Myxococcus hansupus: one gene and its partner. Each later gene encodes a partner of the first gene's protein in a complex. Links are inferred from orthologs where the notes say so. Each region holds a gene or a part of one and is shown on either strand. Other genes may lie near its edges. The genes, in order: holB and dnaX.

Region 1 (10,691 bases):
AACGCGACCAGCGCGACCGGCTCGCCCAGCGCGACCAGCCGCTGCGCCATCTCGTACGCGACCACGCCGCCGCCGGAGTAGCCGCCAATCAGGTAGGGGCCGTGAGGCTGCACCTGACGCACGGCTTCCAGGTAGATGGCCGCCATCTCCTCGATGCTGTCGGCGGGAGGCAGCTTGCCGTCCACGCCGCGCGCCTGGAGGCCGTAGAAGGGCTGCTCCTTGCCGAGCGACTGCGCCAGCTCGCGGAAGTTGAGGACGTTGCCACCCGCGCCGTGCACGCAGAAGAAAGGTGTCGCGTTGCCGCCCTTCTGGATGGTGACCAGCGGAGACCAGCTCTTGGGCGCGGCCTTGGCGGCGGGCGCCTGCGCGGTGGGCGCGGTGTCACCCACCACCGCGTCCGGGGTGAAGGGAATCCCCGCGGCCTCGCGCACCAGGGCGGCGCACTGCTCCAGCGTGGGTGCTTCGAACAGGGTGGCCAGCGTCAGGTCCGCGCCCAGCGTCTTCTTGATGCGCGCGAACAGGCGCACCGCGATGAGCGAGTGCCCACCGAGGTCGAAGAAGTTGTCCTTCAAGCCGACCTTCGGCGCGCCGAGCAACTGCTGCCAAAGCTCCGCGAGCTTGCGCTCCACGTCGTCGCGCGGCGCGTCCGCGGCGGCGGGGCCGGAGGGCTGCCCTTCCTGTGCCACCGTGGCCGAGGCCGCCGGCTTCGCCGCCTCCTGCTTCGGACGCATGCGGGCCGCCAGGACATGCAGGTCCATGGAGCTGACGAAGAGCGCGTTCGTGTCCTTGAGCGCCAGCGCGCGCAGGAAGGCGTCCTGGCCTTCCGCGGGCTTGATGCCCAGCGGCAGCCACCCTTCGAGCATCGAGCCCTTCTTCTGCGGCGCACGGCCAAACCGCCGCGCCTCGACGGAGGCGACGAGGTAGCCCTCGATGGCGCAGAAGACGTTGCCGTCCGCGTCGGTGAGCGTCACGTCGAGCAGCGCGCCGCGGCCTTCCTCCTGCCGCACCCGCACGTGGCTCATCGCCACCTCGGGCCACGGGCCCCACACCTGGAGCTGCCGGTAGGAGACGGGCACGTGCAGCTTCCCGGGCTGTCCCGCGTCGGGGAGCAGCGAGAAGGCGAAGCCGGAGGCGATGTCGAGCAGGCCCGGCGGAATCCCGTACGTGGACAGGTCCTCGCGGAAGGCGCGCGGCAGCTCCAGCGTACCCAGGGCCTCGGACACGCCGAAGCCCGCGGAGCGCAGCACCTTCCAGCGGGGGCCGAACGCGATGAGCGCGTCCTGTGGCAGGGCCTGCTCACCCTCGCCGAAGGTCAACGGCCGTGCCGTGCAGCGGGCGCGGACCGGGGACAGGTTCATCGCGGCGGGGCGCTGGCCCTGGGCCGCATGGAGCCGCGCGGTGGCGTGCTCCGTCCAGGCGTTGCCGGAAGCGCGGCTGCTCACCCGGAAGGCGAACCCTTCCTCCTCCGGCGACAGCGTGATCTCCACCTCGCGGACCTCGCCGTCCGGGACTTCCAGCGGCGACACGAGCGAGAGCTGGGACAGCTCCAGGGGTTCACCAGGACGCACCAGCGCCCATGCGGCGCGGGCCAGCTCCACGTACCCCGTCCCCGGCAGCACCGGACCGCCGCCGCGCATGCGGTGCTCGTCCAGCACCCAGTGCGCCTTGGCGTCGTAGATGGCGCGGAAGACGGCGTGTCCCTCCGGCGCCTCCACGCGCCGCTGGAGCAGCGGGTGGCCGACGCTCTCGCCCGGGGGCAACTGCGGCGCGAGCTGCGCCGCGGCCATGCCGACCTCCTGCCAGACGCCCCAGCCGAGCGCGAGCGCCCGTTTGGCGACGCGCGTGGCCTCCAGCCGGGTGGCCTGGGCCAGCAGGAACGCGTTGGCGGCGACGTAGTCCACCTGCCCCGGCGGCCCCAGCCAGGCGCTCGTCGACGCGAAGGTGACGAAGAAGTCGAGGTCCGCGTCGCGCAGCGCTTCTTCCAGCGCGAGCGCGCCCAACGCCTTGGGCGCGAGCACCCTCAGCGCCGAGTCCCGCGTCTTGGACTCCAGCGGTCCGTCCTCGAGCGTGCCCGCCGCGTGCACCACGCCGTGCAAGGCGCCGAAGCGCTCCCGCACCTGGTCAATGGCCGCGCGCAACTGACCGGCGTCCGTGGTGTCCGCCTTCAGCAGCAGCACCTGGGCGCCAATCCCTTCGAGCGTGCGTTGAAGCTCCGCGTGAGACGCACTGGCCGCCGACCGCGACACCAGCGCGAGCCGCGCCTTGACCTTGCGCGCGAACATTTCGGCGAGCGTGCGGCCGATGCCACCCAGGCCGCCCGTGATGAGGTAGACGCCCTGGTCGCGCAGCGGCGTCGGGGCCTCGTCCAGCGCCGTCCGCTCCACCACCTGCACCAGACGACGGCCGCCTCGCAGCGCCACCGGCGCCTCGACGTCCGGACGCAGCAGCTCCTCCGCGAGCTCCCGCGCCTGACCCATCACGTTGACCACCATCTGCAGGTCCACCACGCGGGCCTTGAGCTCGGGAAGCTCCTTGGGCCCCACGAGCAGCGGACCGAAGCTCAACGCCTGCTCCGGGCTCATCGCGTGCCCTTCGGCGGGCAGGGCCTCCTGCGTCACCCGCATGTAGCGCAGCCCCGGCGGCAGCGACTCGGCCGTCAGGGACTGCATCAGGGCCAGCGGCGTGAGGAAGTACCGCGCCACCGCGCGCTCCCATCCCAGCGTGGCCACGTCCCGGGGCGTGACGTCCACGATGCGGGGCGGCACGCGCCCCTCGGCGCCCAGCGCGTCCCACAGCGCTTCCCAGTCCTCGCGGGCATCGAGCCGCAGCGTGAAGTTCCGCTCGGCCCCGCGGCTGAAGGACTCGCCCGGCAGCACGCGCGTCACCTGCGCGCCTCGCGCCGACAGCTCACGCGTCAGCTCGCTGGAGAGCATGTGTTGCTCGCCCACGATGAGCCAACGCTCGTTCTCCGCGGGCGTCTCCGGCGCCGCGCCGGCCTGCTCACGGAAGCGGGGCACGTAGCCCCAGCGCGACACGTTCTCTTCGCGCACCAGCGGGCGCTCACCCTCGCGCCGCGCCATGAAGGTGCCGCTGCCCGGCTCCACCCAGTGGCGCTCGCGCTCGAAGGCGTACGTGGGCAGCGCCACGCGCCGCCGCTTCTGGCCGTCGAAGAGGGCGGCCACGTCCAGGTCCACGCCCGCGGCCCAGAGGCGCCCGAGCGCGAGCTGGAAGAACGCGAGGTCCGCGACGGTGTCGTTCGGATGCCGCAGCGACGGCACGAGCTGCTCGGCCTGGGGCTTCTCGACCTGGGCCCGCAGGAGCTGCGTGAGCGTCTGGCCGGGGCCGACCTCCAGGTAGACGCGAGACTTGTCCGCCAGGAGGACGCCCGCGCCCTCGGCGAAGCGCACCGGCTGGCGCAGGTGCCGCACCCAGTAGTCGGGCGAGGTGGCCTCCTCGGGCGTCACCCACGCGCCGGTGACGTTGGAGATCCATGGCCCCGTGGGCTTGGCGAAGCGCACCGTGCCCAGGAACTCGCGGAAGGGCGCGAGGATGGGCTCCAACATGCGCGAGTGCGCGGCCACCTTGATGTGCAGCCGCCGCGCCTCCACCTCGCGCGCCTTGAGCTGGGCCTCCAGCGCCTCGATGGCCGCCACTTCGCCGGATACCAGGCACAGGCCCGGCGCGTTGTGCGCGCCCAGGTCCAGGCCCTCGCCCAGCAGCGGCTTGAGCTCCGCCTCTGGCAGCTCCACGCTCAGCATGGCGCCCGCGGGGAGCTGGTCGAAGAGGCGTCCACGGCACGCGACGATGCCCAGCGCGTCCTTCAAGGAGAAGACGCCGTTGAGCTGCGCACAGGCGTACTCGCCCATGCTGTGCCCCATGCACGCCTGCGGCGTCAGGCCGCGCGCCTTCCACAGCGCGGCGAGCGACAGCTCCACGGACAGGAGCGCCGGCAGCGCGTACGTGGCCTGCTCCAACTGCGCGCGGGCGTCCTTCTCGGCGCCGGCCTCCGGGAAGAGCAGGGGGCGCAGCTTCAGCGACTGGTGCTGTTCCAGCAGCGACAGGCACTCATCCAGGGCGCGGCGGAACACCGGCTCCTGCTCGTAGAGGCCCTTCGCCATGCCCGGGTACTGCGCGCCACCACCGGGGAAGAGGAAGACCACCGAGCGGCCCTCGGCCTCCGTGTGGGCCTGGGCCGTCCGCGCGGCCTCGGGCTGCGACAGCAGGCGCACGGCCTCTTCACGCGAAGCCGCGACCACCGCGCGGCGGTGCCCGAAGCGGCGGCGGCCGTCCAGCAGCGTGTACGAGGCATCGCCCAGGTTGGGGGCGTCCGGCTCACCCAGCCGCTGCGCCAGCCGCTGCGCGGCGCGCTCCAGGGCGGCGGGGGTGCGCGCGGAGAGCCACAGCGTCTCGAAGGGGCGCGCGGCGGACGTCTGCGCCTGCGCGGGCGCCTCTTCCAGGATGACGTGCGCGTTGGTACCGCCCACGCCCAGCGAGTTCACCGCGGCCCGGCGCGGCCGGCCCTTGGTCGCGACCCAGTCGCGCAGCGTCGCGTTCACGTTGAAAGGCGAGCGCGCGAAGTCGATCTGCGGGTTGGGCTTCTCGAAGTGCAGCGTGGGCGCCATCTGCTTGTGCCGCAGCATCTGGACGACCTTGATGAAGCTCGCCACGCCCGCGGCCGTGTCCAGGTGGCCGATGTTCGTCTTCACCGAGCCGATGCGGCAGAACCCGCTCTTCTGCGTCTGCGTGCGGAAGGCCTGGGTGAGCGCGGTGATTTCAATCGGGTCGCCCACGGGCGTGCCGGTGCCGTGGCACTCGATGTAGTCGATGGTGTCGGCGCTCACGCCGGAGACGTTGAGCGCCTCCACCACCGCGTCCGCCTGCCCGTCGACGGACGGCGCCAGGTAGCCCACCTTGCGCGCGCCGTCGTTGTTGACCGCGCTGCCCTTCACCACCGCGTAGATGGTGTCCCCATCCGCCAGCGCGTCCTCCAGCCGGCGCAGGACGATGACACCCGCGCCGCTGCCGAAGAGCGTGCCCTGGGAGCGGTGGTCGAAAGCGCGGCAGTGCCCATCCGGCGAGAGGATCTCCCCCTCCTGATACAGGTAGCCCCGGTAGTGCGGCAGCTCCAGCGTGACGCCGCCCGCCAACGCCAGGTCACACTCGCGCGCGAGCAAGCTCTGGCAGGCGGAGTGGATGGCGACGAGCGACGTGGAGCACGCCGTCTGCACATTGAGGCTGGGGCCGCGCAGGTCCAGGCAATACGAGACGCGCGTGGTGAGGAAGTCCTTGTCGTTGCCCGTGTGCCGCACCAGGAACAGGCCCACCTGTTCCATGAGCTGCGGATTGGTGAAGAGGTTGTAGGGCATGTACGCGTTCATGCCCGAGCCGCCGAACACGCCAACGGGGCCCTTGAAGCGCTCCGGCGGATGGCCGCTGTGCTCCAGCGCTTCCCAGCACACCTCCAGGAAGTGCCGGTGCTGCGGATCCATGAGGGACGCCTCGCGCGCGCTGAAGCCGAAGAAGCCCGCGTCGAAATCCTCGAGGCCCTCGTACACCATGCCCGACTTCACGTAGTTCGGGTCCTGGAGCAGCGCGGGGTCCACGCCCGCGCTCAGGAGCTGGGCGTCGGTGAATGGCGTGACGGATTCCACGCCGTCGCGCACGCGGCGCCAGAACGTGTCCACGTCCCGCGCTCCAGGCAGGCGCGCGGCCATGCCCACCACCGCGATGTCTGGTGACTCCGAAAGCCCCTCAACGTCTTCCGTCATGACAGTGATCCTGCAAAGTACCGCTTCCAGCAGTTCAATTCAGCACAGTGCGAGGCGGGTCGAATCTGCCCCAGCTTCCAAACCGGAGTACTGAGGTCTGTCACGACATCCCCCCGCTGCGACGAGCCTACTCGTGTGTGGCGTTGAGCCCGAATATCTGGCGAAGCCGCCCGAGTATACGGCCGACCTCACCCGGAATGGCGTCAGTGCTTGCTCCGCTGGCTTCGGCCACCGCCCGAAGCTGGGTCCGCCGCTGGGCAAGCATGGAAGAAAGCTGTCGTGCCAGCCCCGGGTATTCGGAGAAGAGGCGGGCGAAAGTCGGCCGATCGACCTCGAGAAGCAACGAGTCCTGCACCGCCACCACCGTGGCGAACCGGCGCTCCCCGGTCAGCAGGCACATCTCGCCGAAATAGCTGCCCCGGCCCAGGCGCGTGACCTCGGACTGGCTCTTCCCGGTGCGGACGCTGACCTCACCCGAGGCGAGGACGTAGAAGGTCCGTCCCTCATCGCCTTCCTGGATGATGCGCTCGCCCGCGCCGAAGCGGCGCACCAGGGACTCCTGCCGGAGCCGGTCCAGGTCCTCGGGCTTCAGCGCCTGGAAGAGGTCCACGGCGCCCAGGATCTGCCGGATGGTGTCCTCGGAGAGCTCGGTGCGCGCCGTCTCCTGCCGCACGTGCACCGTGCGCTGCGCGTAGGGAATCTCGATGTTCTCCCGGCGCAGGCGGTACCAGAGGCGGGTGTGGAGGTCCTCCTTCACGCCGTCGGACTGGCCGTACTCGGCGACGAAGAAGCGCACCATGTAGCGGATGGAGTTGTCCTCGTAGCTGAGCGTGCGCGCGATGGGGCTGGGGTCCGGCAGGACGAGCGGCGTCTCCCGCAGCGTCTCCAGCAGCGCGCTCTTCACCTGGTTGGGCGGCGTGTCGCGCGCCAGGCGGAACTCCACGTCGATGCCCACCGGGTTCAGGTCCTGCGTGAAGTTCTGCACCAGCTCCTTGGCCACCATGCTGTTGGGCAGCGTGATGACCTCGCGGCGGAAGTTGGACAGGCGGATGGAGCGCCAGCCGATGAAGACGACGCGGCCCGCGTGCGTCCCGATGCGGATGAAGTGGCCCACCTCGAAGGGGCGGTCCAACTGGAGGGACAGGCCGGCGAAGAGGTTGCCCAGCGTCTCCTGGAGCGCCAGACCGATGACCACCGACAGCACCGCGGACGTGGCCACCAGGCCCGCCAGGTCCACGTCGAACTGGGTGCGCAGCAGCGGCAGCACCGCCAGCGGGTACAGCGTGAAGTCGATGACGTTGCGAAGGATCTTCGGCGTGCCCACCGCCGGGGCGCGCATCCGCACCAGCTTCAGTCCCAGGGCCACGCTGGCGCGGATGCCACCGAAGGTGAACATCAACATCCACGCCACGCGGAGCGCCTTCTGGACACCCTCGGGCGCTGACTCGGGCAGCGCCCACGAGGCCAGCCGGAGCACGACGAACGCGATGAGCAGCCGGATGGCGCTCTTCAAATCCTGCCGCAGGTCGGTGTCGAGGGAGGATGTGCGCACCCCCATCAGCACGACGATGAGCAGCGCACCCACGGCCAGGGACAGATTGCTCTGAAGGAAGGGCAGCAAGACGGGTGGAATGTCTCCCGCCATCTGAGTGAGGGTCAAGGCGGCCGTTGACGCGTGCCGCGCGAGCGGGGATACACGCCCCATGACGCTCGCATCGGTACTGGGACAACCCCGCGCGGTGGACGCCCTCCAGGCGGCCTTGCGCAGCGGCGCGGTCCACCACGCGTACCTCTTCGCCGGGCCGGAAGGGGTGGGCAAGGAGCTGGCCGCGGTGGGGCTGGCCCAGGCCCTCACGTGCCCCGAGCAACCCGACGTGGGCTGCGGCGCCTGTGAGAGCTGCAGGCGCGTGGAGAAGGGCCTTCACCCGGACGTGACGTGGGTGATGCCAGACGACGAGCGCGTCTCCCGGGGACTCGCGGGCCGGTCCGACTTCACCGGGACGCCCAGCCGGGAGCTGCGCGTGGAGCAGGTCCGCCAGCTCCAGGAGCGCATCGCCCTGCGCGGCCTCGAGTCCCGCCGGAAGGTGGCGCTCATCGTTTCAGCCCAGACGATGAACGTGCAGGCGCAGAACGCGTTCCTCAAGACGCTGGAGGAGCCACCCTCGGACACCACCCTCATCCTGGTGGCCAGCGCCATCGACCGCCTGCTGCCCACCATCCGCAGCCGGTGCGGAAAGGTCCACTTCGGGCCGCTGCCGGTGGAGCTGGTCGCCCAGCGTGTCGCCGAGTCCCGGAAGCTGGACGCGGAGACGGCCAAGCTGGCGGCCGTCATGGCGGGCGGCAGCCTGGGCCGGGCCATGGCGCTGGACGTGGACGCGCTGTCGAAGCGCAAGGACATCGTCACGGCCTTCGAGGCCCTGCGCGGCGAGGACGCCGTCGGGCTGCTGCGCTTCGCGGAGGCCCATGGGGGCTCGCGCGACGAGGCGGAAGGCACGCTGGAGTTGCTGGTGCTCTGGACGCGGGACGTGGCGCTGGTGAAGGCGGGGCAGGAGGCGGGGCTGGCGAACCGTGATTTGGTGGAGCTGGGCCGGCAGGTCGCGGCCCGGACGTCGGACGTCCTGCTGCACCGGCGGCATTCCCTGATGGAGGGCGCTCGCGCCGCCATCGCGCGCAACGGGGCGCCCCGGCTGCAACTGGAGCGGATGCTCATCGACCTGTTCACGGAGACGCCGCGATGAGCGCCAGTGACTTGGATGACGTGCTGGCCAGCGTGAAGGCGGGGAAGGTCGCCCCCGTGTACCTGCTGGCGGGTGAGGAGTTCCTGATTCGCAAGGGCGCCGACGAGCTGGTGAAGCTGCTCGTCCCGGACGCGGCCATGGGGCTCAACCTGGCGGTGCTGGACGCCGGCAGCCCTCGCGAGGTGGCGCAGGAGCTGGCCACGCTGCCGCTGTTCCCCGGCCGCAAGGTGGTGCTGGTCCGCGACCCGGAGTTCCTGGCGCCCAAGAAGGGGCGCGGGGACGCGCTGGGCAAGGCGCGCGAGGCGTGGAAGGCGGGCAAGCGCAAGGAAGGCGCGCGGCGGCTGCTGGCGCTGGCGGCGCGCGCGGGCTGGGGCGTGGAGCAATTGGACCCGAGCAGCTCCGGGGCGCCGTCCGTGGAGAAGTGGAAGGACGAGCTCAACGTGGAGCTGGCCGACGCGGACGTGGCCTTCCTCAAGGAGGCCGCCGCGTTCTGCCGCGAGGAGCGCATCTCGGCGCCGGAGGGGGACACCACCGCGCTGCTGGACCTCATCCAGAAGGGTGTGCCCACGGGGCATGCGCTGGTGCTGGCCGCGTCCGACATGGACGCCAAGAATCCGCTGGTGAAGCTGGCCCACGACAAGGGCTACGTCGTCGAGCGGAAGGTCGCGGCGCGCCACAAGGACCTGGACCTGACGGACATCGCCAAGGAGTTCCTGGCGCCCTTCAAGAAGAAGCTGGGGCCCGGCGCGCTGGAGGAGTTGAAGGAGCGCATCGGCGGGAACATCCGGTTGCTTCAGTCGGAGCTGGAGAAGCTGGCCACGTACTCGGAAGGGCCGGCGATTGAGCGGGCGGACGTGGCCGCGCTGGTCCACCACGCGCGCGAGGAAGAGTTCTTCGAGCTGTCCGAGGCGCTCCAGAAGCGGGACTTCGGCGGGGCGCTCGCCTACGCGGACGACGCCATGGGGCAGGGGACGCACGCGCTGCAGCTCCTGGGCGCGGTGGCCTCCATCGTCCGGGGCCTGCTGGAGAGCCATGAGTGGATGTGGCGCTACGCGGGAGGCACGCCGCCTCGCACCGCGAAGGACGTGGAGGCGCGCATCTTCCCCCGGCTGGAGGCGGAGCTGAAGGGCAGCAAGCGGAAGATGCCCAACGCGTGGGCGCTCACCTTCAGCATGAAGGCGGCGGCGGGGTATGAGCGGCGGGAGTTGCTCGGCGCGCTGGTGGCGTGTGCCGAAGCGGACCTGTCGCTGAAGTCGTCGGCGAACGGCCGACTGGTCATCGAGCGGCTGCTGGCCACGGTGTGTGTGCGCCAGCACGGCGCGGGTTAGAGGAAGCGCTCATGGCGGACAAGCGTCGTTTCGACCTCTTCGCGGACTTCCTGGTGGAGCGCTTCAACGCCCCGCGCGTCTTCGACGTGGCCGGTGGACAGGGGAAGCTCAACGAGGCCCTGACGAAGCGGGGCCGCGCCGTCACCACCTTCGACTTGCGGCACAAGCACCTGCCCGTCACGTACGCCCAGCGCATCTTCACGCTGGAGGAGCCGTGCGAGGCGGAGCTGGTGGTGGGCATGCACCCGGACGGCGCCACCCGCATCATCATCCAGTACGCGGCGGCGCACCGGCTGCCCTTCGCGGTGGTGCCGTGCTGCTCGGACAACGGGATGCCCTACAACCCGTGGATGCGGCACCTGGCCGAGCTGGCCCGTGAGTCCGGCTTCACCACCGTGGAGGAGGTGAAACTCACCATGGACGGACGGGCCCGCGTCATCGTGGGCGAGCACGGCCCCGCGGCGTCCTAGCGGTCCGCTGCTCCGGGCCGCGACAACAGGCCCGTGACGTCCTTCCACGGCCCCTGACAGGGCGGCGTGTCCGAGGCGAGGTAGTGCCCGACGCGCCCCGGCGCGAGCGCCACCACGGCGGAGGAGCGCGTCCCGTAGATGGGCGTGTGGATGCACAGCGCCTGGAGCTGCCGCAGGAAGTCTCGAGGGAGGTCCTCGCCGGCTCCGGGGGGCGGCACCAGCTCCTCGGCGGGCAGGGTGGGGTCGGCCAGCACGGCCTTCAATCCCGCCTCCAGCTCCGGCCAGGGCTTCTTCGCCACCTTCGTGGCGAGCAGCCGGGCGTGTTCCACCTTGGGCAACTCCGGGGCGTTCAGCACGTCATTGGGCAGGACGTGGACGCCCTCGGGG
Region 2 (10,651 bases), 1.0 Mb from region 1 along the record:
GCCGCCAGCCAGACCAGGGCCGCGAGGACGAAGATGGCGGACGGGTAGCGCGCCACCACCGCCAGCCCCAGCGCCAGTCCGCCCACGAGCCCCGCGCGTGTCTCCCGTTCGCGGCGGTCCAACGCTTCCATGGCCACCACGAGGAGTGAGGCGGAAATCGACTCGGCCATGGTGCGGCCCGCGAAGACGAGCACCGGCCCATAGAGGCCTACGAACAGCGCCGCCCATCCGCCACCGGTGGGGCCGGCGCGGCGCTCGGCGAAGCGGTATGCGGCCCAGAGACTCCAGGCATGAAGCGCGGCCTGGGGAATCGCCAACACGGCGCGGTACGCCCGTGGCTCGGTGATGCCGAGCGCGTCCGCCAGCTTGAGGAAGCCCGCCAGCACGCCGGGCACGGCCCAGTTGCGGAGCCCGTCACGCCACTCCCAGGCCAGCACGCCGTAGCCATGCACCCGCCACCAGGCAGGCTCGAGCGCCTGGAACACCTCGTCCGGGTGGATTCGGCCCAGTTGCGCCACGGCGATGACGCCTGGGAGCAGGGCCACGGCGGACAACACCCAGCGGGTCCAGTTCCTGGCGGGGGCGCCGCGCGGCACGTCCTCCGGGAGTTCGACAGGTGCGAGCAACGGGTCGACAGCGGTGGGTGCGGCGAGGTCTGGCGCGGACACGGGCGCGGTCGACTCTTCCCCTCCGTGAAGCCGGACGCAAGGCTCGCGACGTTCGTCCGCCCGCCCCCCACTCGGCCCGGAGCGAAGGAGGACCACCGTGAGTGGAATCCCACCTCGTGGGAGGGCAACGACATGGATCATTCACGCCGCCGTGTTTAGATGACGCCCCCCATGAGCTACCTCGTTCTCGCCCGCAAATGGCGCCCGCAGAAGTTCGACGACATGACCGGACAGGAGCACGTCGTCCGGACCGTTGCGAACGCCATCAAGATGGACCGGGTCGCACACGCGTACCTGTTCTGCGGACCTCGCGGCGTGGGCAAGACGACGGCCGCCCGCCTTCTCGCCAAGGCCCTCAACTGTGAGAAGGGCCCCACCGCGCAGCCGTGCGGCGAGTGCCGCGCCTGCACGGAGATTGCCGCCGGCACCAGCGTGGACGTGGCGGAAATCGACGGTGCGTCCAACAACGGCGTCGAGAACGTCCGCGAGATTCGAGAGAACGCGAAGTACCTGCCGCAGCGGGACCGGCACAAAATCTACATCATCGACGAGGTCCACATGCTGTCGGGGGCGGCGTTCAACGCGCTGCTCAAGACGCTGGAGGAGCCGCCCGGGCACGTGAAGTTCATCTTCGCGACCACGGAGGCGCACAAGCTCCCGGACACCATCTTGTCGAGGTGCCAACGCCATAACTTCCGGCGGATTCCCGCGGCGCGGATGCTTCAGCGGCTCCAGGAAATCTGCAAGGCGGAGGGCGCTGGCATCTCCGACCGCTCGTTGTCGCTGGTGGTGCGCCAGTCCGAAGGCGGCATGCGCGATGCGCTGAGCCTGTTGGACCAGGTGCTCGCCTCGTGCGGCGCCAACCCCTCCGATGAAGAGGTGGCCGAGGCGCTGGGCGCCATCGACCGCACGCTGGTGCAGGACTTCGCTGACGCGCTGGTCCACAAGGACGCCAAGCGGGTGTTGGAGCGCGTGGAGGAGGTCTTCAACCGCGGGCTCGACTTGAAGCGACTGGCGGAGGAGCTCGCGTTCCAACTGCGGCACCTCTTCGTCACCAAGACGCTGGGCAAGGCCCCCGACGAGCTGGCCGAGTCCGAACAGAAGGCGCTGGTGGCGCTGGCGCAGGACGCGGAGCCCGCGCAGCTCACCCGGCTGTTCGACGTGGTGCACGGCTGCATCTGGGATGTGTCGCGCGCGGCCCAGCCTCGGCTGGCGCTGGAGATGGCGCTGCTCAAGGCCATCCAGTTGTCTCCGGGTGGCTCCATTCCCGAGCTGCTTGCCCGCGTGGACAAGCTCGCGGCGGGGATGGGTGACGGGTCCGCCAAGTCGAACGCTGGAGCGCCAGGAGGTCGCTCCAGTCCCGCCAACTTTCGCGCCTGAGACACGGCACGAAGCACCCGCACACGCCACCGCTCCGGCACCACGTCCGTGGGAGGCCCGAGGTGCGCCCGCAGCGGCGCAGGCTCCGAATCCGGACGCAGGCATGCGAACGGACTTCGGTTCGGGTCAGAGCCCTGTGTCCGCGCAGCCGGGCCACAGCGACATGCCGCGCGCCAGCGGGTTCAGCACTCCGGAGCAAGATGCATCGCCTCGACTGAGTCCTGCGTCCGCGAAGTTCGGCCATGACAGTCCGGCCGTCGCTGGCGGGCACCACGTAGGTGCCATGCGCCACGATGCGCCGCCCCCCGCCGGTGACTTTTCCGCGCCGATGCGTCCCGAGGAGCCGCCGCGCTTCAGCGCCGACGCGGCGGCCATCCGCCACGACGAGCCCCCGCGTGTCGCGACACCACCGGTCCCGCGCATGGACGACCTGTCCCCGTCGGCGGCCAGGCCCTTGTCGTTCCTGCGCAATGGCGGTGGAGCCAACGGTGGCGCGCCCTCCGAGCCCCAGGGCTATCAAGCCACGCAGATGATTCCCTCTGGGCCCGTGATGGAGGGCCTGTCGCCATCGGCGGCGCGTCCGCTCTCCTTCCTCCGAAACGGCGGCTCGGCCCAGCCTCCCGCGGTCTCCACGGAACCACCCGCTGGCGCCACGCCGCTGTCGCGCACCACGGAGCCCGCTCCGACGGTCCGGGTGACCAACATCCGTCGGCCGGAGCCCATCGCCGCCGAGGCAGCGGACTTCGCGGAAGAAGACGCGCGCTACTACCCCGAGGAGAACTCCCCCGAAGGCTGTGCCTCCGGCGAGTGCATCCCCGATGAAGCCGCGCCGGCATCGTCCGTGCCCCCGGTTGCGCAGGCACAGGCCGCCCCCCCACCGGCGCCAATTGAGCCTCCGCGCCCATCCGCTCCGATGGCAGCCACCCGCCCGCCAGCGCCGACCGAGCCCCCTCGCCCATCTTCTCCAATGATGGCCGCGCCTCCTGCGGCAGCGGCATACCGCCCTGCCCCGGCGGCACCCGAGCCCACACTCGCCAGCGAGCCCGAACCGGAGCCGCCCGCCCCCGTCGTCACCCGCTCTCGGGACAACCCGAACCTGCCCCTCATCGAGCGGTGGCGGGCCGCGGTGGAGACCGTGAAGTCCTCCCACCCCCGGCAGGGCGCGGCGCTGGCCAATGGCCGGCTGATGTCCATGCGGGGCGGTGAAATCGTCCTCGGCTTCCTGCCCGTGGCCGGATTCCACCGCATGGCCGTCAACTCCACCGCGGGCAAAGCCGCCGTGGACCGGGCCCTGGCCGAGCACTTCGGCCGCGCGGTGAAACTCACCCTTCAGGACGCGTCCCCGGACGATCCGCGACTGGGCCCCAGCCTGGCGGAGCAAGACGCCCAGAGCCGCGAGGCCCACGAGAAAAACACGGACAGCAAGGTCCGCAACCACCCGGCCGTCCGTGCGGTGCTCAAGTTCCTGGGCGGCGAAATCGAACACATCCAGGTCTACGAGCCCGAGCGCCCTGGGGCCGTGCCGGCGGCCGACACTCCCGACGACAGCGCCTGACAACCGTCGCGCGCAACGGTAGGGTGGCGCCCCATTCCACGCCGGAGCGGTGCCACGCATGGCACGCGCTCCCACGAGCACCGAGGAAGCATATGCCTGGCGTCGACCTGAACTACTTCATCCGGCAGGCGAACAAGCTGACGGAGAAGATTGAAGAGCGGAAGCAGCAGTTGGCCGAGGAGAGCGTCGAGGCCAAGGCCGGTGACGGCCGCGTCACCGTCGTCGCCAATGGCATCCAGGAGATCCGCAGCATCAAGATCGACAAGGAAGCCATCGACCCCACCGACACGTCGATGCTCGAGGACCTCATCACCGCCGCCGTGAATGCCGCCCTGGCGAGCAGCCGCCAGCACATGCAGCGCGAGCTCGCGAAAATCTCCGGCGGCGTCAAGATCCCCGGCATTACCTGATACCGGATGACCCCCGATCCGCTGAATCGACTCGTCGCCCAACTGGCGAAGCTGCCGGGCATTGGCGAGAAGACCGCGCAGCGCCTCGCGTTCTACATCCTGCGAGCGCCGGGTGAGTACGCGGCGGAGCTGTCGCAAGCCGTCCGCGAGGTGAAGGAGAAGGTGCACCTGTGCGTGCGCTGCTTCTCCCTCACCGACGCGGAGACCTGCAACTTCTGCCGGGACTCCCGCCGGGACGAACGCGTCCTCTGCGTGGTGGAGACCTTCGCCGACCTGATGGCGCTGGAGCGCACCCGCGAGTTCAAGGGCCGCTACCACGTCCTGCACGGCGTGCTGTCGCCGCTCGAAGGCGTGGGCCCCGAGCAGCTCCGCATCCGTGAGCTGCTGGAGCGGCTCAACGACGGCCGCGTCGAGGAGCTCATCCTCGCCACCAACCCGGACGTCGAGGGCGAGGCCACCGCGCTGTACCTGACGCGCCTGCTCAAGCCCATGGGCCTGCGCGTCACCCGCATCGCCCAGGGCTTGCCCATGGGCGGCGACCTGGAGTTCGCGGACCAGGCCACGCTCGCCAAGGCACTCTCCGCCCGCCGCGACCTGTAGGCCCCGCACGGGGGCGGCGCGAGGCTGCTCGCGCCGCTACTGCGTCACCCGCCACGTGAAGGGCATCACCACGGTGACTTCCTGGTCCCGATGCGCCGGGAAGCGCAGCCGCTCGGCCTGCGTCTCCAGGCAACGCCCCACGTTCGACGAAGCCAGCGGGCCTCGAGTCCCCGCACGCACCTTGCCCGACCCGACGATGGTGAGCTGCACCTGCACCTCACCCTGGCTCGAAGGCAGGTCCGCCTTGAAGCGCTCGAAGCAAGAGGAGATGCGCGAGCGGCCACGCGACACGACGCGCTGGACGTCCTCGATGCCCAACGTCACCCGCTTCTGCGCCGTCCCCTTCTTCGACGAAGCCACGGGCGCGGACTCCACCTGCTCCTCGTCCGCGTCCTCCTCATGAACCGCCTCGGCCACGGGCGGCTCGGAGTCCGGCGCCGCCACAGCCTGAGCGCTCCCAGCCGCGTCGATGGCCGCCGCACCTGAAGCACCGTCACCCGAAGGCACAAGCCCGGCAGCGGGCGGCGCGGCGACATCGCCCGCGACCGCAGGCGCATCCGCGGTCACCGCCGGAGGCACCGAAGACGGCGTCGTCATCCACTGCCGGTAGCCGACGATTCCCGCCGCCGTCAGCAACATGCCACCCGCGAGCCCCACCGCCAGCGTGCGCCAACGCGGCGCCGCGGCCGCCGTGGCCGGCTCTGGAGCCGAAGCCCCACGCGGCGCCGACGGCACATGCGCGGGCAACCCGCCTGGAGAAGAGGGACGCACGGACATGCCCGGCCGCTGCGCGGACGTGACATCGCCCTCGCGAGCGAGCACGCCGTACAGGTTCGTCCCCTGCGCTTCCGCCCCAGGCGTGGGAGCCAGAGCCCCCTCCCCCGTGGAACCAAAGGCCGCGGTCAGCGTCGCCAGCGTGGGAATGCGGGTGCGCTCGGTGTGGCGCTCCTCGCCGAAGTGCCCCTTCAGGAAGGGCCCGAGCTGCAACGTCCCGGAGCCGCTCAGGTGCTCGCCGAGGAAGGCCTCCAGGGCATTCGCGAACGCCTCCGCCGTGGGGTAGCGGTCCTCCGGCTTGAAGGCCATGGCCTTGAGCAGGATGGCCTCCAGCTCCTCCGGCAGGTCCGGCCGCAGCTCGCGCGGCGGCTTGAGCTCGCCCTGCAACAGGGCGTTGAGCACCGCGAGGTCGTTCTCCCGCGAGAAGGGCCGCACATGGGTGAGCGCCTCGTACAGGCTCACGCCCAGCGCGAAGACGTCCGCGCGGCGGTCCACCTCCTTGCCGCGCGCCTGCTCTGGCGCCATGTACATGTACTTGCCCTTCACCACGCCGGTGCGCGTGTTGACGAGCCGCGACTCGGCCTTGGCGATGCCGAAGTCCAGCACCTTCACCTGTCCCTGGTACGTCAGGTAGAGGTTCGACGGAGAGATGTCGCGGTGGACGACGTTCAGCGGCTGCCCGGCCTCGTTGGTGAACTCGTGCGCGAAGTGCAGGCCGCGCGCGGCGTCGATGAGGACACGCAGCACCACGGGCAGCGGCAGGTAGCTCCGCTTGCGCCCGGCCAGCCGCAGCGTCGTGGAGAAGTCCTCGCCCGCGAGGTACTCCATGCAGATGTAGTAGCAGCCCTCCGCGAAGCCCAGCTCCTGAATCTGGACGATGTTCGGGTGGGCCAGCTTCGCCGCCAGCCGCGCCTCGTCCCGGAACATCTCCACGAAGTCGGGGTTGTTCGTCAGGTGCGGCAACATCCGCTTGATGACGACATTGCGCTCGAAGCCATCCGCGCCGAGCAGCTTGGCGAGGAAGATTTCCGCCATGCCTCCTTCGGCCAGCTTCCGCACGAGCACGTACGGGCCATAGGGCTGCAACAAGGGCACGGGGGCCGCTTCCGGCACGGGCCGGGGGGTCGTCTGGGGGGGTGACATCCTCACGGCCCTCGCTGTTTCAAGGTGCGCACCGTATGGACCGCCGGGGCACCAGGACGCGTCATCTTAAACACCAACACGGGAGGCGAGCCCACCGGCTCCACCCAGGTGTTGAACCGGTGTTTGCCATCCAGCGGCACCGGGCGTCCATTGATGGACAGGCGGGCGTCCACCGGGGCAACCCCCGACGCTCGCACCCTTGCTCCCCCAGCCTGCCCATTGCGCGGTGCGGCCACGACGAGCTCCGGCACGGAGTTGTCGTACACCAGCTCCAGCTTGTTCATCCGCCCTCCCTTGAGCTGTGCACCCGTGGCGGAAAGCGGCGTGACGGACCAGAGGTAGCTGCCCTCGCCCAACGCGCCCGCATCCAGCGCGGCCCGCGTGTCCGTCACGGTGCGCTCCGTCACCGGCGAGTCCAGCGCACCCACGCGGTACACCGCCACGCGGTAGCGCGCGGCATTCTCTTCCGCGCCATAGGTGAACGTCACCGCCGGGGGCTTGTCCTGGTAGTAGATGGTCGTCTTGTCCGGGCCCTCGGGCACCACGTTGCGCACGCGCGCCAGTGAGCGCACCGCGCGCTCCGGCGCGAACGTCGCGTGTCCCGTCACCTGGGTGCCGTCCTTGCGGCGCACACGCCAGTGCAGGCTGCCGCGGGAAGGCGCGGGCACGTTGACGAAGGAGCGGAACACCGTGCCGGACAGCACCCGGCGCGTGAAGGCCGCGTCCTCGGCCACTTCCACCTCGGCCTCGCCCTCCCCCTCCCAGGTGAGCGCCACTTCGTGCAGCCCCGAGTGGAAGACCTCGGCGCCGTCGACGACGCCCAAGGCGAGCGGCGCCTGCGCCAACGGCGCCACCCGCGTCGCCGCGGCCACCGTGGCCCGCTCGCCCGCGCGCAGGGCCTGCCGCGCATCGCCTCGCACCAGCGTCACCTGCCCCGTCAGCGCGTCCACGAGATACCCCGCGGCCGTGCGCCGTACCGCCAGCCGCGCCTCGCCGCCGCCCTCCACCTGCAATCCCGGCAACACCAGGCGGCTGGTACGGCCTCGCGCGAGCTGCAGCCCCAACCAGCCCTTCAACAAATCCAGCCGCGCCTCATCGGTGGTGCCGCCCTGCTCCGCGGACGTCAGCACCACCTCCGCGTCCGACCCCAACGTCAGCACCGAAGCCGAGCCCGCCATCCCCAACACCGCCGTGCCCCCAGGCCGCGTGCGCACACTGTCGCCAGGCGACAGCGCCTCGCCCTGCTTCGCCACCTGACGCCAACGAGCGCTGCCCTTCCCCCGCACCTCCGCGCGCCCCGAGCCCAGGCGCACGGTCACCGCGATGGGCGCCAACTCCATGACGCGCGCGCCCTTCGCCACCAGCTCCGTCCGGCCCGACTTCGCCTCGACCGAGTCACCCTCGGCGGCGCGCACCGACTTGCCATCCCGTCCGATGAACTCGATGGCGCCCAGCCGCACTTCGACGCGGCCCGAGTCCTCCGCCACCTGCACGCGCACCTCACTGGGCTCCTCGGGGCCCACGCGCGTGAGGCCGAACGGCGTGCGGATGGTCAGCGCCACCTTCGAGCGCGGCCCCGTCTGCTTCACCTCGGCTGGCACGCGCGACAACAGGATGCCCCGTTCCACCTGGAGCACGATGCCGCCCGAGTCCTCGCCCAGCGCGAAGCGCGCGTCCGGCCCCACCTCCACCGAGCGGCCATCCGGAAAGCGCACCGTGGCGGCGCCGCCCGCGGACGTCTCCAGCGCGTCACCACCATAGAGCGGGCCCTCCGTGGCGGGCCCCTGCTTGCCCGCCCGCTCCAGGCGCACCTCGCCGCTCAGCCCCTCCAGCCGCCCGAGCGCCTCCCCCAGGCCCGCGTCCACCGACGCGCTGGCGGCGGGACGTGGCGCCTCCTCGTCCTTGTCACAGCCAACGAACACGAGCAGGAGGACCAGGAACCAACGACTCACCGTTTCCCCCTCGGGAAGAGGTCGACATTGAAGATGCTCCGCTCACCATCGCGCAAGGTGACGACCTTCGTCTGGGACTGATGCCCTCGCGCGGAGATGGTGATGCGGTAGGTGCCACCTCGCACCTGGACGTTGAAGGTGCCCTTCGCATCCGTGCGCGCGCGAACCCGGGCCTTCGTGATGAGGAGCGTCGCCACCAGCGGTTGACCGCCGCGCACGCTGCGGACCTGGCCCGACAACGTGGCCCGGACGCCCTTGCGGTCCTCCGCCAGCGGCACCGACAGCGAAGCCGCCTGCCCCGCGACGATGAACGCGGCCTCCTCCACCTTCCGAAAGCCCGCGGCCTTCACGGACACCGACACGGGCCCGGGCGGCAGCGACGCGACCTCCGCCTGCCCTGTCAGGTCCGTGCGCACTTCCACGGCCCCCACCGACACGGGGACACCGGGCAACGGAACGCCCGTGCGCGCGTTCACCACCGTCAGCCGAAGTGAGCCGGTCGGCGGCGGCAACGGGCTGGCCCGCACCTCCAGCTCCGAGCGCGCCCCGGCCTCCACCATGGCCGTCGCCTCCGTGTCGGCGTAGCCCTCCGCTCGGATGCGCGCGGACACCGCGCCGGGCGGCAGGGACTCCACGTCCACCCGCCCCTGCGCATCCGCCACGTGCTCTTCATCCCCCAGCGCCACGCGAGCACCCGGGAGCGGCGCGCCCGTGTTCGCATCCAGCACCCGGAACAGCATCCGCCCAGGCACCACCCGCACCGGCGGCGCCGCGGGCCGCGATGCCCTCGCACCGTCATGCCACGCCAGCTCCAGCGCCGCGCCCAGGCGCCGCAGTCGCTGCCGGGACTCCGTCCCATCCGCCAACGTCACCGCGTCCTGCACGTGCTGGAAGTCCAGCACCAGCGTGCCCGTCCACCAGTCCGCGCGCCGCAGCGGCACCAGCAACGCCCCGCCCGCCGAGAAACCCGTCGCCTCCGCGCGGCCTCCCGAGGCGTCCCGTACCGACAGCGACACCGGCAGCTCGCCACGCGCCTCCAGGCCCAACCCCAGGGGCAGCGGCACCCGCACCCGGCCATTCACCACCGCCGCGTGCCGCACACCTCGGAGCAGCACCGGCTCCGCTGAATCATGGAAGTGCGGAAGCTGCGCGAAGCCGTAGCCGGCGCCCACCTCCGCGCGCACCGGCCCCAGGAAGAAGCGCGCCCGGGGGCCCACCGAGGCCCTCAGCAGGCTGCCGCCCGTGATCCGCAGCGCGCCCTCCCGCAGGTCGAAGCCTTCCCGCTCCACCCCCGCCCAGGCGCCGAACCAGGACGTGCCCAGCCACGCGGTCCCCACCGCCGACAGGTCGTTCGGCGTGAGCCCCTCATAGGTGAGCCCGGGCCCTACATCCGCCTGACGCCCGTCCCGCAGGGCCACGCCATAACGAAGGCGCAACGAGGCGCGCTCGGCCACCTCCTCCGCCAGGACGGAGGGTGCGGCGAGCAGCACGAGGAGCACCAGCACCAGGCGCGCCGGAGGGGTACGCAGGGAAGGCGGGGGCGGCAAAACGCGGCGGAGTATAGAGAAAGCGGGGAAGGCCCCCAACCCCGCGTCCTGGCTGTTTCAGATGGATCCGCCGATCCGTGGCCTTTACCCCCCAAAGCCGCCGGGGGACCGGGGAAGCAGCACGGAAGTCCCTCCAGGAAGCGGATGGCTTCTTGCTGGAGTGGAGACGCTTTGCTAAGCATCCTGACGGTCGGTAGCGCCTCGTCTAACCTCGTGGATTCACTCCAGAAACATCGGAGCGTCGACGCGAGGCGGGGTGAGCGAACGCTGAGGAGCGCATACGCCCATGGGCACGCAACTGGTGATGTACGAAGAGGAGTTCACCAAGATCAACGCCGTTTGCGACCGGCTTACCAAGGACGCGAACGCGAAGGTGGTCTTCCTCGTCGACAAGAACGGGCAGCTCATCTCCTCCGCGGGTCAGACGCAGAACATCGACACGACGTCACTGGCCTCGCTGACGGCCGGTAACGTGGCGGCGATGGGTGGCCTGGCCAAGCTGATTGGGGAGAACGAGTTCCCCAACCAGTTCCACGAGGGGGCCAAGGACTCGCTGTACATGACCATCGTCGGCAGCCGGGTCGTGCTGGTCGTCATCTTCGACAACCGCACCAGCCTCGGC

Evidence for each region.
Region 2: holB (region 1) and dnaX share a complex: the UniProt entries of both Bacillus subtilis proteins name them as parts of the DNA clamp loading complex. The link is inferred for Myxococcus hansupus from one-to-one orthologs.

Annotation. Positions count from the first base shown.
Region 1 is NZ_CP012109.1:5,277,832-5,288,522, reverse strand. What follows is about bases 6,506-9,488. They hold holB (DNA polymerase III subunit delta'), read left to right. Parts: upstream 6,506-7,471; coding sequence 7,472-8,506; downstream 8,507-9,488. Other genes in these bases: holA (DNA polymerase III subunit delta), read left to right, coding at 8,503-9,488; A176_RS20340 (mechanosensitive ion channel family protein), read right to left, coding at 6,506-7,389. Outside these bases: A176_RS20345 (type I polyketide synthase), read right to left, coding at 1-5,768; more of A176_RS20340, read right to left, coding at 5,896-6,505; more of holA, read left to right, coding at 9,489-9,834; A176_RS20325 (hypothetical protein), read left to right, coding at 9,846-10,304. UniProt on the Bacillus subtilis protein: DNA polymerase III is a complex, multichain enzyme responsible for most of the replicative synthesis in bacteria.
Region 2 is NZ_CP012109.1:6,285,727-6,296,377, forward strand. The notes cover bases 1-2,943. They hold dnaX (DNA polymerase III subunit gamma/tau), read left to right. Parts: upstream 1-839; coding sequence 840-2,048; downstream 2,049-2,943. Other genes in these bases: A176_RS24445 (glycosyltransferase family 39 protein), read right to left, coding at 1-668; A176_RS24455 (DNA polymerase III subunit gamma/tau), read left to right, coding at 2,152-2,943. In the rest of the region: more of A176_RS24455, read left to right, coding at 2,944-3,603; A176_RS24460 (YbaB/EbfC family nucleoid-associated protein), read left to right, coding at 3,696-4,013; recombination mediator RecR, read left to right, coding at 4,020-4,613; A176_RS24470 (protein kinase domain-containing protein), read right to left, coding at 4,650-6,530; A176_RS24475 (FecR family protein), read right to left, coding at 6,533-8,482; A176_RS24480 (MSCRAMM family protein), read right to left, coding at 8,479-9,987; gliding-motility regulator GTPase-activating protein MglB, read left to right, coding at 10,316-10,651. UniProt on the Bacillus subtilis protein: Part of the beta sliding clamp loading complex, which hydrolyzes ATP to load the beta clamp onto primed DNA to form the DNA replication pre-initiation complex.